Regions from separate parts of the Caulobacter sp. GW821-FHT10A10 genome, predicted to be linked through region 1. Evidence: predicted binding sites of a transcription regulator. Region 1 holds the regulator's gene; the other holds the start of a gene.
The links. The regulator LexA, encoded in region 1, represses DNA repair genes until DNA is damaged. The targets are predictions, from matches to a motif close to ATGTTCNCNANNTGTTCT.
Positions count from the first base shown of each region.

Region 2: dinB (DNA polymerase IV) is a predicted target of LexA. The motif match lies at 3,925-3,942, and genes of this name have one in related genera.

Region 1 covers NZ_JBWKNV010000008.1:260,343-268,161, forward strand. Annotated here, with positions in the region: gene gltX (glutamate--tRNA ligase) at 1-526, opposite strand, end outside; gene AC07NS_RS21870 (ComEC/Rec2 family competence protein) at 705-2,765, shown strand; gene AC07NS_RS21875 (isocitrate lyase/PEP mutase family protein) at 2,819-3,577, shown strand; gene AC07NS_RS21880 (TonB family protein) at 3,578-3,958, opposite strand; gene AC07NS_RS21885 (bifunctional helix-turn-helix transcriptional regulator/GNAT family N-acetyltransferase) at 4,080-5,003, opposite strand; gene lexA (transcriptional repressor LexA) at 5,145-5,852, opposite strand; gene lepB (signal peptidase I) at 6,157-6,942, opposite strand; gene trpC (indole-3-glycerol phosphate synthase TrpC) at 7,029-7,817, opposite strand; gene trpD (anthranilate phosphoribosyltransferase) at 7,814-7,819, opposite strand, start outside.
Region 2 covers NZ_JBWKNV010000003.1:117,368-125,186, reverse strand. Annotated here, with positions in the region: gene AC07NS_RS09840 (antirestriction protein ArdA) at 471-1,001, shown strand; gene AC07NS_RS09835 (sigma-70 family RNA polymerase sigma factor) at 1,237-1,824, shown strand; gene AC07NS_RS09830 (hypothetical protein) at 1,821-2,006, opposite strand; gene AC07NS_RS09825 (alpha-ketoglutarate-dependent dioxygenase AlkB) at 2,211-2,813, opposite strand; gene dinB (DNA polymerase IV) at 2,822-3,901, opposite strand; gene AC07NS_RS09815 (DUF3768 domain-containing protein) at 4,484-4,816, shown strand; gene AC07NS_RS09810 (hypothetical protein) at 5,558-6,556, shown strand; gene AC07NS_RS09805 (DsbA family oxidoreductase) at 6,595-7,242, opposite strand; gene AC07NS_RS09800 (SH3 domain-containing protein) at 7,572-7,819, opposite strand, start outside.

The sequences.
Region 1 (7,819 bases):
GGTCGTCGAGATCGGCGTTGTTGAAGGTCACCGGACCCTTGACCTGGTCGTCGACCAGCGTCGTGCCCTCGGTCGGGCCCTTGAAGCGGATGACGTGCGGCAGGCTGGGATCGTTGGGCGGCGGTGCGTCGCGCCAGGGCGAGCGCAGGGCCGGGCCGCCGGCCCGAGCCAGTTCGCGCGCGGCGGCCAGCTCCTCGACGGTCATCCAGCAGCGATAGGCGCGGCCGGCCGCCAGCATCTCCTCGACGACGGCCCGATGGCGGTCGGCGCGGCTGTACTGGAAGACGACTTCCTCGTCGGACTTCATGCCCAGCCAGTCGAGGCCTTCGAAGATCGCGGCCACGGCCGCTTCGGTCGAACGCTCGCGGTCGGTGTCCTCGACGCGAATAAGGAACTTCCCACCCGTATGGCGTGCATATAACCAGTTGAACAGCGCCGTTCGGGCGCCGCCGATATGCAGGAAGCCGGTCGGCGACGGGGCGAAGCGGGTGACGACGCCGCTGGGGGCGGGGGAGGAACTGGACATAGGCTTCGAAGCTGACGGTCTGGAGGCCGCGGGGGCGGCGGGAGGCTCGGCGGCTGCGCGCGACGCAAGCGCCGGCCGCTGGGCGGCGCGTCTTAGCACGGCCGTTCGAAGGTGTCCTAGTCCCGCGGCGCTCGCTTCACAGGCGATCGATGAGGCAAGGCTCAACGCCGGCCGCTGGATGCTGTGGGCGCCGGTCGCCTTCGGCCTGGGCGCGGCCGGCTATCTGGAGCTGAAGGTCGAGCCGTCCTGGTCGCTGCTGGCCCTGGTCGCGCTGGCCTTGGCCGTGCTCGCCATCTGGAGCCGGGGCTGGCCGCGCTGGAGCGGCCTGGCGATTCCCATGACCCTGGCCGCCTTCGCGGCTTCGGGCGGCTTGGCCGGCAAGATCCGCTGCGACCGCGTCGCCGCGCCGGTCATGCCGGTCGAGCGGAGCGTGCGGGTGATCGACGGATTCGTCGTCGACGTGGTCTCGCCCGGCGCGGCCGGACCACGCCTGCTGATCGCGCCGGTGTCAATCTCACGGCTTTCGCCTTCAGCCACGCCCACCCGGATCCGCGTCAGCCTGGCCGAGGGCGAGACCGCGCCGTCGCCCGGTTCGCCCCTGCGGCTGAAGGCCATGCTGTCGGCCCCGCCGCCGCCAGCCGCGCCCGGGGCCTACGACTTCGCCCGCGACGCCTGGTTCAACGGCGTCGGCGGCGTCGGCTTCGTGGTCGGCCAGATCGAGGACGCCGCGCTGGATCCGCCGCCCTGGCGGCTGCGCCTCTCCATGGCGATCAACGCCGTGCGCTGGGACCTGGCCTCGCGCATCGTCGCGCGCCTAGGGCTGGACAGCGGCGGCATCGCCGCGGCCATGGTCACCGGCCACGAGGCCTGGGTGACGCCCGAACAGACCGAGGCCATGCGCGCCTCGGGCCTGGCGCACATCCTTTCGATCTCCGGCCTGCACATGGCCATCGTCGGCGGCTTCGTGTTCGCGGCCGTGCGACTGCTGATCGCGGCCTGGCCGTGGGTCGCCCTGCGGGTCTCGGGCAAGAAGATCGCCGCCGTGGCCGGTCTGGCGGCCGTCGGCGCCTACCTGATCATCTCCGGCGCGCCGCCGCCGGCCCTGCGCGCGGCGATCACGGCGGCCGTGGCTTTCCTGGCGATCCTGGCCGACCGCCAGGCCGTCAGCCTGCACGGGCTGGCCCTGGCGGCCCTGATCATCCTGGTCGCCCAGCCCGAGTCGGCCGGCGCGCCCGGCTTCCAGATGTCGTTCGCCGCCACCGCCGCCCTGGTCACCCTGGCCGAGGCCTGGCCGCGCCAGCCGCGCGAGATCTCGGTGCCCTGGCCGATCCGCTTCACCCAGGCCGCCATGGGATGGCTCGCCATCAGCGTCGGGGCCAGCTTCGTGGCCGGCATGGCCACCGGCCCCTTCGCCATGCAGCACTTCAACCGCGTCGCCGTCTGGGGCTTGCCGGCCAACCTGGCGGTGTCGCCGCTGTCGTCCTTCGTGATCATGCCGTTCCTGGCGGTCGGGGCCGTGCTGGAGCCGCTTGGCCTAGGCGCGCCGTTCCTGGCCGTCGCCGGCTGGGGCATAGACGCCATGACCGCCATCGCCCGCTGGTTCGCCGGCGCCCACGGCGCCCAGCAGGTGGTCGCCAGCGGCCCGCCCTTCACCCTGGCCCTGTCGTTCCTGGGCATCATGCTGCTGTGCCTGTGGAAGGGCCGGCTGCGCTGGCTTGGTGTTCCGCTGGCTCTCGCCGTCGCGCTCTGGCCGCGCCCGGCGCCGCCCGACCTGTGGATCGCCGCCGACGGCGCCACGGCCGCCGCGCGCCGGGGCGGGGAGGCGGTGCTGCTGCGCCCCGACGCCCGCCGCTTCGGCGCCGATCTCTGGGCCCGTCGCCGGGGTCTGACGCCCATCGCCGGCAAGGACTTCGCCTGCGACCGCGTCTCCTGTGCGCCGCTCGCGTCGGCCCCGGTCGCCGTCAGCCTGTCCTGGACCCGCCGCGCGCCCGACTACGCCGGCCTGCAGCGTCTCTGCGCCGGGGCGCAGGTGGTGGTGTTGCGCGGACCGCGTCCCGCCGTCCTGCCGGCCGCCTGTCACGACGCCGTCGTGCTGGCGGGCGAGGATTTCGCCGCTCGCGGTTCGGCCGAGCTCTGGCGCCGCCGCGACGGCTGGTGGATCGTCTGGGCCCAGCCCCTGCGGGGGAGGCGTCCCTGGGTGACGACTGCTGACAGAATTGCGCAAGAACCGGGCGGATAACGCCAGCTGACCGGTGTAGCCGGCCCTCTGCTTTCTCGAGTGAAGGACTACCGATGACCGACGCCGCCAACTTCGCCGCCCGCCGCGCCGCCTTCCGCGCCCTGCACGCCGACGGCTTCTTCGTCCTGCCCAATCCGTGGGACGCCGGCGGCGCGGTCCGGCTGCGGAAGCTGGGCTTCAAGGCCCTGGCCTCGACCAGCGCCGGCATGGCCTGGTCCTGGGGCCGCGCCGACGGTGAGGTCACGGTCGATGAGGTGCTCGAGCATCTGCGCGCGCTGGTCGCCGCCACCGACCTGCCGGTCAACGCCGACTTCGAGGCCGGTTTCGCCGACGCGCCCGAAGGCGTCGCCGCCAATGTCGCCCGCGCCGTCGAGACCGGCGTCGCCGGCCTCTCGATCGAGGACCGTATCGGCAAGGATCTCTACGAGCTGCCAGACGCGGTCGCCCGCATCGCCGCCGCCCGCGCCGCCATCGACGCCTCGGGCCAGGACGTGATCCTGGTCGGCCGCACCGAAGGCTTCCTGATCGGTCGCGACGACCTCGCCCCGACCATCGAACGGCTCAAGGCCTATGCCGACGCCGGCGCCGACTGCCTCTACGCGCCGGGCGTGACGAAGTACGACGACATCGCCGCCATCGTCGCGGCCGTGGCGCCCAGGCCGGTCAACGTGCTGCTGTGGGGACCCGACATGAAGCTCGCCGACCTGCCGGGCCTGGGCGTGCGCCGCGCCAGCACCGGCGCGGCCCTGGCGGCGGCCGCCTGGGCCGGTTTCGACGCGGCGGCCAAGGAACTGGCCGGTCTGGATCGCTGATCAGCGGACAGTGATGTCCGGAGCGCCGCGACGGATGCGGTATTCGAGCGTGATCAGCAGATCGCGGCCGGCGGTCGGCCGTCCGTCCCGCGTGACGGCGTCCACGTCGTGCCTGGCCAGCAGCTTGAGGGCGGCCAGACCAAATTCGGGGCTGTTTGACGGTGTTACGTTCAGCACGGCGCAGTTCGTCAACACGCCCTTGCTGGCGATCGTGCAACGCGCCTGGACGTCTCCAGTCCTACCAACCCGCATGGCGCGATCGGGATAGAAGCCGCCGAGCTGGCTGGAGGCGTGGAACCCGATGTCCGCGAGCGTCAGCGGCGGTTCGGCCGCCGGCGCTTGCAACGCCAAGGCCAGCATCACTCCGATCATCGCGGTCATCCCCTCTGGCATCCCCTCTCTGGTTGTCGATCGTGGCTAGGACGCTTCGGGGGTGAGGTTCGAGGGCGCGGACCTGCCAGGTTCGCGCTCCTGCGCCGTCATCGGTGCGGTTCGACCCGCTCTAGAGGAGCTCCAGCGACCAGATCTGGTCGACCAGGTCGTGGCCGAACTGGCGGCCCGGCGTTTCGCGGACCAGTTGGAAACCCGCCCGTTCATAGAGCCGACGAGCGGCGGTCAGGGCGCTGACGGTCCAGAGGTCCAGCCGTTGGTAGCCGAGCGCGCGGGCGCGGGCCACGCAGGCCTCGACCAGCCGTCCGCCCACGCCCAGTCCGCGCGCCTGCGCTTCCACATAGAGCAGCCGCAGCTTGGCGACGCCCGGCGCATCGCCGCGCACCAGGAAGATCGAGCCGACCATCCGGCCGCCGGCCTCCGCGATCCAGGCGTCGTCCCGGGTAGGATCGAAGTTGTGGTGGAAGTCGGCCAGGATCCCCGCGACCAGCGCCTCGTAGTCGCCGTTCCAGCCGTACTCGGCCGTGTAGAGGGCCTGCTGGCGGGAGGCGACGAGGCCCAGGTCGCCAGGCCGCAGGGCCCGCAGCGTCACCTCCGGCGCGCCGCCCTCGAACACGTCGTTGATCGCGCCGGCCGCCTCGATCAGGCGCGCCCGCTGCAGCGGATGCAGCCCCTCGATCAGGGCGCCGACGCTGGCCCGGGTGTTGGCCTCAAGAGCCGCGAAGGTCGCGCGGCCCTCGTCGGTCAGGGTCAGCAGCTGGTGGCGGCCGTGCGCCGGGTTTTCGCGCGCCGTGACCAGGCCCCGCTCGGAGAAGCGCTTGATCGTGCGGCTGACCTGGGCCGGATCCAGGCGCAGGGCGCGGGCGAGGTCGGCGGCCACGGGATCGGTCCGGTTGGCCAGTTCGTAGAGGACCCGCGCCTCGCTCAGCGTGAACGGGCTGCCGTCATAGCTGGCGTCCAGCAGGCCCAGGCGGCTTGTGTAGACGCGGTTGAAGGCCCGCAGGGTGGCGACGTCGGTGTCGTGGCGATCGGTCATGCGGCCTCCAATGTTGATCGCGTCAATATTGGAGTTTTGTTGATTGAGTCAACACAAGCGTGAGGGGCGCTTCTCGCAACGAAAAGGGACGCGACCTTCCGATCGCGTCCCTTCGAAATCCCGGCCTTCAGGCTGTCGCCGTCAGTGATAACGACGGATCAGGCCCACCAGCTTGCCCTGCACCTCGACCTGGTCGGGGCCGAAGATGCGGGTCTCGTACTTGGGGTTGGCCGCTTCCAGGGCGATCGAGCCGCCTTTCTTGCGCAGGCGCTTCAGCGTGGCTTCCTCGCCGACCAGGGCGACGACGATCTCGCCGCTGTTGGCCGTGTCGCCCTTCTTGATGATCACATAGTCGCCGTCGAGGATGCCGGCCTCGATCATCGAGTCCCCCTGCACCTCGAGGACGTAGTGCTCGCCGCCGCCCAGCATGGTCTCGGGCACCGGCAGGCGGTCGCGTTCGTGCTGGATGGCGTCGATCGGCGTGCCGGCGGCGATGCGGCCCAGGATCGGCAGCTCGCGGCTGTCGTTGGCGACCGGCAGGGTCGGGGCAGGGGCCGAAGGAGCGGGGCCGCCGCCTTCCAGCACCTGCGGCCGGAACGCGCCTCGGCCCTTGGGCGGGGCGGCCGTCGTGGCCTGCTGCGGCAGCTTCACCACCTCCAGCGCCCGGGCCCGGTGGGCTAGGCGACGGATGAAGCCGCGCTCTTCCAGGGCCGTGATCAGCCGGTGGATGCCCGACTTCGACGCCAGGTCCAGGGCCTCCTTCATCTCGTCGAAGGAGGGGGAGACGCCGGTCTCCTTGATCCGTTCGTGGATGAACATCAGCAGCTCGTGCTGCTTGCGGGTGAGCATGACGGCCTCGCAAGTCGTCGCGGAACAAACCGCAAACCTTTCGAGTGTTCTCTAGGTGTTCTTGGTTAAGGTCAAGTGAATTACAGCGACCGGCGTTCTGCCAATTTGCTTGCAGCGCCCATGTCAGGACCTGCGTCCTAAGCGACTGATTTTACGCCGGATAAGTCCGCCGTTCTCAGTCGGTCGCGCAGGGCCGCGAAGACGAACCGAGCCGTGATTTTCCGTAGACGGTGCGATCGCGCCGCGCCCGAAGCGCCGAGAATATCACCGCCGATACCGCGATTCCCGGCCCGCGGCCCCTGATTCACAGCCGCTGGAAAGACCGATTCCATCGCGGGCCGGCGCCGCTTTCCCACGAGAACACCACCATCTCGGCCCGGCCGACCAGGTTCTCGAACGGCACGAAGCCCATACCGATCTGCGCGGGCAGATTGGCGTCCACGGCCGGGTTCCAGGCGCAGCGAGCCTGGCCGGGCGGGATCGGGCCCGGGTCGAAGCGGCTGTCGAGCGAGTTGTCGCGGTTGTCGCCCATCACGAAGTAGCAGCCCTCCGGCACGCGATAGACCGCGGTGTTGCCGGCCGCCGTGCGCGGGCCGTAGCTGTTGATCAGGTGGGTCCCGCCACCCGGCAGGGTCTCGGCGAAGTGCTCGGTCGGCAGCACGCCGAACGGCGTGTCCTCCATCCGCGTCCCCAGCGGCCGCAGAGCCACTGGCGCGCCGTTGATGCGCAGCACCCCGTCCACCACCTGCAACTCGTCGCCGGGCAGGCCGATCAGGCGCTTGATCACGTCGGTGCGGCCATCGCCCGGTTTCTTGAACACCACCACGTCGCCGCGCGCGGGCTCGCGGCCCATCAGCCGGCCATGGCCGATCTGCGGGCTGAACGGCGCCGAGTGGCGGCTCCAGCCATAGGCGAACTTGTTCACGAGGATGCGGTCGCCGATCAGCAGGGTCGGCTCCATCGAGCCGGACGGGATCAGGAACGGCTGGCACAGCACGGTGCTCGGCACGACCACGATGGCCGCCGTCAGCGCCAGGGTCTTGGCCCATTCGATCAGATGGGTACGAAGCGACGTCTTGCCGGCGGTCATGCGAAAAGCCCCTCGATGTCGAACACCGAGGGGCATTGAGAAGCGCGAGCTTGGCCGAAACGTGGCCGAGCGCCGTTACGGGAAGTCTAGCCGATCAGCTCGCGCGTGGCGGCCGTGACGTCGGCCTGGCGCATCAGGCTTTCGCCGACCAGCATGGCCGTGGCCCCGCAGGCTTCCATCCGCACTACGTCGGCATGGGTGAAAAGGCCGCTCTCGGTGACCAGCAGCGAGCCGGCCGGCGCCAGCTGGGCCAGGCGCTCGGTCACGGCCAGATCGACCACGAAGCTCTTGAGGTCGCGGTTGTTGACCCCGAACAGGGTGGCGCCCAGCTTGCCGGCGCGCTCAGTCTCGGCCTCGTCGTGCACCTCGACCAGGGCGTCCATGCCAAGGCGCGCGGCCTCGGCCATCAGCTCGGCCGCCAGGGCGTCGTCGATCATCGCCAGGATCACCAGGATGGCGTCGGCGCCCAGGGCGCGGCTCTCAGCCACCTGCCACGGGTCGACCAGGAAGTCCTTGCGGATGCAGGGCAGGGCGGTCGCCGCCCGGGCGGCCACCAGATACTCGTCGGCGCCCTGGAAGCTCGGGCCGTCGGTCAGCACCGAGAGACAGGCCGCGCCGCCGTCCTCATAGGCTTTCGCCAGCACCGGCGGATCGAAGTCGGCGCGGATCAGGCCCTTCGAAGGCGAGGCCTTCTTGATCTCGGCGATCAGGGAAAGCTTCCCCGGCGCGTGTTTGGCCTCCAGCGCCGCCTTGAAGCCGCGCGGCGCCGAAGCGGTCTTGGCGGCGGCGTCCACGTCGCCTTGCGAGCGCACGGCCTTCCGGCCGGCGACGTCCTCGCGCTTGTAGTCGGCGATCTTGGCGAGAATGTCGGTCATGC
Region 2 (7,819 bases), on a different contig from region 1:
GCTCGGCCACCCGGGGCTCCCGCCGGGCGCTTTCGCGCCCGGCTTCACCCGATACGGAGAGCGGCCGGCGGTCACGCTCGGTCCCGAGCCTTTCGGCTCTCCTACGGGCGCGCCGCCTGGCGGGCGACCCCTTAAGCGAAGAGTGGGGTCGCCGCCGGCCGCTCGACGCGGACGTTCCGACACGCGCTTTGCGCGGTCTCCTTGCCGGCTTCATTCGTCATGAGCGCGCGCTGACGCGCGCGCGCATCCGTCTTTCCCGCCGCTGCCGCGGCCCTTCTCTGTTTTGGCGCTCCGCGCCCGGGTGGACTTGGGGCTCCGCCCCCGGCGCGCTTCGAACCGGCTTCCGCCCAGCTTCGGACCTTTAAGGCCCTGCAGCCGGGTCCCCGCGAAGCCGGCGCCTCCGCTTGCACCCCGGTCTCGCCGACGGGCAAGGGTTCGATGACGAACCCCTGTCTTTAAGGATGAGGACCATGGGACAAGCTGCTGAAATCCTTGAGCCTCGCATCTATGTCGCCTGTCTGGCCGCCTACAATTGCGGCCAGCTGCATGGCGCCTGGATCAAGGTGGAGGATGACCAAGAGGCCGTGCTGGAGGCGGTGGCTTTGATGCTGGCCGCCTCGCCGCAGCCGGGGGGCGAAGAGTACGCGGTCCACGACTATGAGGACTTTGGTGGGGTGGAGATCGGCGAATATATGCCGATGGCCAAGGTGGTGGCGATCGCCGCCTTCCTGCGCGAGCGCGGGACGCTGGGGGCCTTGGTGCTGGACCACTTCAATGGCGATCTCGACCAGGCCGAGGAGGCCTTGGAAGACGGCTATCATGGCCGGTTTTCCAGCCTCGCCGACTATGTCCAGATGCTGACCGAAGAGACCATCGAGATCCCTAAGGCCTTGCGCCTCTACATCGATTACGAGGCCATGGCCCGGGACGTCGCGATCAATGGCGACGTCTTCACCATCGCCGCCGACCAAGGCGAGGTGCACGTCTTCAGCGCGCGGTAGGCCAAGGGCTTGACGCGGCTGGGAGGTCAGGGCGGCGTGGCCGGTGGCCGCGCGCGCCGGCGCTTTGGGCGCCGGCGCTGAGGGCAAGGAGGCGACCGGCCAACGGGCGAAGAGCACGGTTCGCGAGCGCTCTGGCGGTCGTTCGGTGAGTGAGTTCCGTCGCCTGGCGAACTCTCCGTGGAGCCAAATGCCGATCAGCCCCGTTAAGCCTCCGAGCGCTTGACGGAGACAGACCATGACCGACCACGCAGACGAGGCTTTCCGCGCCGCTCTGATCCCGGTCATCCCCCACATGCGCGCCTTCGCCCGCTCGCTGTGCGGCGACGCCGCCGCTGCTGACGACCTCGTCCAGGACGCCCTGGCCAAGGCCTGGCAGGCGCGCGCCAGCTTCCAGCTGGGGACCAACATCAAGGCCTGGGCCTTCATGATCCTGCGCAACCAGTTCTATTCGGAAAAGCGCCGCTCCTGGCGCCAGCAGCCGCTCGACCAGGAACAAGCCGAGCGCACGCTCAAGGCCTATGACGATCCTCATGCGGTGCTGGAGCTCGACGATGTTCGCCGCGCCATGGCGCTGCTGCCCACAGAGCAGCGCGAGGCCCTGATCATGGTCGGCGCCGGCGGACTGCCCTACGAGGAAGTCGCCGAGATCGTCGGCGTGGCGGTCGGCACCATCAAGAGCCGGGTCAGCCGCGCCCGCGCCGCGCTGGCGGCGATTCTGGCTGACGGCCTCGACAGCGAGGGCTATGTCGCGCCGGCGGCCGGACCGATGGCCGCTATCCTTGGCCAGCTGGACGCGCTGCGCGGCGGCCGTCAGGTCGCCTAGGCGGCTTCGTCTTCACCAGGCGTCCGCGAGCCGCCCGCCGCCAGATCGCGGAGGATGGCGGCCAGTTGCGTTGAACTGCGCCGCATGCGCTGAAGGCCAAGGGCCCGCTTAGGATCGGTCTCGCCCTCGGCTTCGAGCCGCAGACGCTCGGCCTCGTGATCCAGATCGTCGGGTGTGCGCATCGCATCGCCAATGTCGTCAGCGGACTGGCGCGACGCAACGTGTCCGGAAGAAGGAAAGTGCGGCCCGGCGTCAGTCGGGGGGGCGTAAAGCCGGGCCGCTTGGTGTCGGCAGGACCACGAATGGCGCTGCCTGGACGGCTATAGAACCGCGCCGGCCTGAACTGGTTCCCGGCCAAGGCGAGGCCTGATCAAATGGCTGCTCGGTCAGCCGCGCTTGCGAAAGGTGCGAAAGGTCACCGAGTAGCGCAGGGCCTCCACCGGGGGGATCGAATGCTCCCAGGCCTCGCGCGCGGGGCCGCCCAGGATGTAGGCCGAGCGCGGCTCAGGCCGCAGCGTGAACCGCTCCCAGCCTTGGCCTGAAGGGCGGCGAAAGCGGAAGGGGCAGGAGGCCAGGAGCGACACCCCGGCGATGATCTCAAACTGGGGACGGTCGCGGTGCCAGCCGATGCCAGCGCCCGGCGCATATTCGATGGCCAGGGCCTGCTGGAAATCCTCCGGCGCTCGCCCGGCGAGCCTCGCGACCTTGGCCCGCAGCGGCAAGAGGAAGTCGGGGATCGGGGCCGCCGGCTCCAGCACCTGACGGGCGAAGTCATAGGCCCAGCCGAACGAAACCACCCGGCGATTGCCCTCGTAGCCGTGAAACTGGAACGGCGCGAAGGGCAGGGCGGCGATCGCGCCGGCAAGATCGCGCTCCTCGTCACGGGTGATCAGCTCATCCTGGTAGACGAGCCCTTCGGGACCGGCCTGGCGCGGCGGGGCGACGGCGAGATCCTCTGGGGCGAAAAGGCTGGGTTGATGGGACGTCATCCTAAGCCTCAGACGGGCAGGGCGGCCTGTCGGGCCGTGGCGGCCGCGGCCGCGGCGTCGAAGTTGGAGACGGTCACGCCCAGCAGGCGAACGCTGGCACGCAACGGAAAGGCCGAACGGACGAGATCCAGGCAGAGGCGCCGCAGGGTTTCCTGCTCGACGATCGCCCCCGACAGCGAGCGCCGGCGCGTGGCCTGCTCGAAGTCGGCATACTTGATTTTGACCGTCGCGGTGCGGCCAAAGGCGCTGGTCTTCTGGCACCAGGCAAAGACCCTGTCGGCCAGGGCGGCGATTTCGGCCTCGATGGCGCCGGTGTCAGCCAGGTCGGCGGCGAAGGTCGTTTCCGACCCCGACGACTTGCGCTCACGGTCCGGATTGACCGGCCGCTCGTCGACGCCGCGGGCGATGCCGTAGAACCAAGGACCCGACTTGCCAAAATGCTCCTGCAGGAAGGCCAGCGACTGGCGATTGAGATCCTCGCCGGTGTGGATGCCCAGGCCCTTCATCTTGGCGGCGGTGACCTCGCCCACGCCGTGGAAGCGGCCGATCGGCAGGGTCTGGACGAAGGCCTCGCCCTGGCCTGGCGCCACCAGGAACTGGCCGTCGGGCTTGTTCTGGTCGCTGGCCATCTTGGCCAGGAACTTGTTGTAGGAGATCCCGGCCGAAGCGGTCAGGCCCGTCTCGGCGCGGATACGCTCGCGGATGATCCTGGCGGTCTGGGTCGCCGTGGCGACGCCGGCCTTGTCGCCGGTGACGTCGAGATAGGCCTCGTCCAGCGACAGCGGCTCTATGAGGTCGGCGTAGTCGGCGAAGATCTCGTGGATCTGGTGGGAGACCGCCCGATAGACCTCGAAGCGGTGGGGGACGAAGACCAGCTGCGGGCACTTGCGCAGCGCCGTGCTCGACGGCATGGCCGAGCGCACCCCGAACTTTCGCGCCTCGTAGCTGGCCGCGGCGATCACGCCGCGCGCCGCGGGCGATCCGACCACCACCGGCCGGCCGCGCAGGGCCGGGTCATCACGTTGCTCCACCGACGCGAAGAAGGCGTCCATGTCGATATGGATGATTTTGCGCGGCGACGACTCCATCACCAGGTCAGTCTAGCCGATTGAGAACGAAATGGGAACTTGTTGGCGCTTGCAGGCATCGTGACTTGGGCAGCATGGGGCGGGGTTCCCGCGCGGCGCTTTCGCGCCGCGCTCCACCCCATGGGGAGAGCGGCCGGCGGTCACGCTCGGTCCCGAGCCTTTCGGCTCTCCTACGGGCGCGCCACCTGGCGGGCGACTTTGGGTCGCCGCCGGCCGCTCGACGCGGACGTTCCGACGCGCGCTTTGCGCGGTCTCCTTGCCGGCTTCATTGGTCATGAGCCCTCGCAGGCGAGCGCGCAGTAATCTTCAGGCCGCGGCCGCGGCGGCGGGCTCTCGCCCGTCTCCCTGGTCGAGGCGCTCCGCGGCTCCTTCTTTGTCTTGGGCGCTCTGCGCCCAGCGGGGCTTAGGGCTCCGCCCTCGGCGCGCTTCGGATCGGCTTCCGCCCAGCTTCGGTCCCTTGCGGGCCCTGCAGCCGGGTCCCCGCGAAGCCGCCCCTCCGCTTGCACACCCAGGTCTCGCCGACGGGCGCCGGGTTCGAGCGCGCCTTTTGCGCTCGAACCCCGACAGCCCAAGGAGGCTTCAATGACCGAGGATGACCATACCGCCGCGATCGCGGCGCTGAACGACGCGTGCCGCGCCGAGCCCGGCGCGGGCTGGGTGCTGACGAGCGGCGTCCAGGCCTTGTCCAAGGCCGATCTGGCCAAGGCCGTCGCCGCCGTGACCGCCTTCGACCACTTTCCGGAGGGGGACGACCCTTACGGCGAGCGCGATTTCGGCGCGTTCGATCTTGGGGCCGAGCGGCTCATCTGGAAGATCGACTACTATGACCTCGACCTCTGCATGGCCTCGCCCGATCCGGCCGATCCGGCCGTCACCAAGCGGGTGCTGACCCTGATGCTCGCCGAGGAATACTAGAAGGCCGAGCCCGCCGCGCCCGTTGGGCGCGGCGGGCTTTGGCGGCGCGTGAACGAGACGAGGAGGGCCGGGCAAGCGTGCCCTGGCCGGGGCGGCCGATCCTTTGGGGATCGGCCGCTTTTCGTTTCAAGGCAGGTACGTAGGAGCCGTTGCTGGGGCCGGGTTTGGTCCTCTACCTTCGACGGTCCAAGGTTTTCAGGGGCTTCTCTCCAGCAGGCCGAGTTCTTGGCACGGGCGAAGCCACGCGAATTCGCCTGGATTCTCCTCTGGGTGGAGATTGATGTCTCCAGGCCAAGATGCGAGAGGCGCTGGTAAAGGAGTCACGTCGATCGGAGAGGCGGTTCGCGCCTACGAGGCGACAAGCCGCTGAAGGGGCCGTGATTGTCGTTACTTGAAGCTTGGCGTTGGATGGCGCCTTTCCCTCAAACGCTGCGATTTGCCCGCATGGAGCTTATCGCAAGTGATTTCGATCCCCCGATTATCGTGGGCGCCGGCGAGCTACGCTGCCCGACCTCCCAAACGTTCGAATATACGTTAACGGGCATGCCGGCTGATCCCGCCTACGCCCTGCTACAGGTACGAAAGCACGAATCTGATCCATACGATGGTCTCTTGCGCTGTCGCTTGCTTGTTGAGGATGACGAGGGCAGATCCTACAACGCCGGTTGGACTATTCCGAAAGTGCGCTTTAGCGCTGAAGGAGAGGGGGCTTGGACCCTCCACGGAGAGTGCCAGGGTTTAATGACGGACGACCCGTCGGCTCCCTCTAGCGTATCGGGAGCGACAGAAGTCGAGTTCCTGATCCCCCGAAATCATCGGGTCGCTCTGCTCTTGAGACGTTTTGTTTCCACGACCTTGGCCGAGGGCGGGCGTGAGCCGATTTATCGCCTTTCTGTCCTTGGTGAACAGGTCACCTTTCGTTTCGACCCGGATCGAGACGTTCTGTCGATTTCAACGCCCGGCGGGGGAGTCTTGCCGCTGACCTACGCGGAAAATTGGCTCGGCGAGCCTCTCCGCATTCTCTTTGGTCAGCTCGCCTTTCCGCGTCTGGTCGCGCGAGCGTTTCCGAACGGCGGCGCGATGATCGCCCAACGCCCCTCGCCAGCATGGTCCAAGGACTCCGATTGGGGCGCGCTCTGGGATCTTGATAACCTCACCGACAGGGACGCCTTCTGGACCCTATACGGCCAGCTACTAAGTTACATTGCCAATGATCGCGACAGCGAAGGACGCCCCAATTGGGAAGCCAATACGATCACCCGTCTCTACGAGGAGGTGATCCAGGCCTCGCATGGGTCGCGTTGGGTGTGGGCCCTGACCTTCGCCAGCAGCATTGAAGGCCTGGTCCGTTTGCTAACGCCGCGTGGAACCGCGCGCCCCGATGCTCACACCGCGGGTATAGCTTCTCTGGTGGCGCATATCGGTCAGTGGCCGGCATCGACCGCTGCAGAGAAGCATCTACGCGGTGTTGCGGTAAGCGCGGTTCATCGCACGGCTGAGACGACGCCGAAGTATGTTCTCGATCAATTGGAAATCCGGGGCGTCGTAAGCAAGGAGCAGATCAAGGCGTGGGGCAAAGTTCGCAATGCGGTCATGCACGGCTCACTGGTATCGCCCTACTCCAGTCGAGAGGACGATGAGCTTTTGCTCCATCTCGCTGCGCTGATGAAGGGGCTGACCCGAGAAGTTGTCCGCCCTAACCGACTACCCGCCGATAGCCTGGGTCAATCGCAACCTTGATGGATGGCTGGCCGGTTTGGCTTCGGCAGGATGCTGATTTAAGCCTCCGCCGCGATCTGGCGCAGGGCCTGCTCGAAATACTCAGCCGGCTGTCCGCCCGAGATCAGGTGCCGGTCGTTGATCACCACCGCCGGCACCGAACTGATTCCGGCCGCCTGCCACGCGCGCTCGGCCTGGCGGACCTCCTGGGCGTAGCGGCCCGAGGTCAGGACCTCGTGGGCCGCGTGCGGGTCCAGGCCCGCCTTCATTGCGGCCCGGACCAGGGTCTCATGGTCTGAAGGGTCCTGGTTGTCGGTGAAGTAGGCTTCGAACAGGGCCTTTTTGAGCGCCGTCTGGTCCCCGACCTCGCCCGCCCAGTGTAGCAGGCGGTGGGCGTCGAAGGTGTTGTAGATGCGGCTGTTCTCGTCGGTGGCCATGGTGAAGCCGACGGCGGCGGCCCGGTCGCGGATCGCTTGGCGATTGGCGTCCGACTGCTCGCGGGTGGCGCCATACTTCCTGCCCACGTGCTCGACGATGTTCTCGCCCTCGGGCGGCATGTTCGGGTTGAGCTCGAACGGCTGGAAATGAATTTCGGCGTCGACCAGGTCGCCGACCCGCTCAAGCGCCGCTTCCAGGCCGCCCAGGCCCACCACGCACCAGGGGCAGGAGACGTCTGAGACGAAGTCGATCTTCAAGGGCTTGGTCATGGCGTGGTCCGATAGGGCAGGGACGACGGATATGGGGCCTGCGCCGCAATTTGCACCGTCTAGGTCGCGGCCGGCCGGGGGACGCGAGCCCGGCGGTTTGGCTGATCAGTTTGATCGTCACGCTTTGCACCGGAGGCGTTCAGAGGCGGCGAACCTGGTGCGCCGCCGTTTTGCCTGTCGTAACGCTTGCCAACCCTCTGACCGTAACTGTTGTCGCTTGCGCCATCTTCGGCGCCTGCAGTTAGCCGGCTCCTGAGTTGGCGGTATCGTTCCCCCAAATGGGCGCGTCCAAAGCCGGCTTGACGCATGCCGAGCCGGCAGGTTCGGGCCTAGACGCCGTAGCGCTTGTTGCCGCCCGAAGTGATGCAGTAGCGCCCGCCACGCGGGCCGATGCAGACGCGCGAACCCGAGCACGGACAGCCGCCGGCGTCGTAGTAGCTTGGAGCGCGGGCGCGGCGGGGCTTGCGCGGGGCCGGCGACATCAGCCGCGTCGAACGGCTTGAGGCGCGGCCATAGGCGGCGCGTGGGCTAGATGTGCGTGTGCTTGTAGCGCGTGAGCGCCCGACATCGCTCAGGC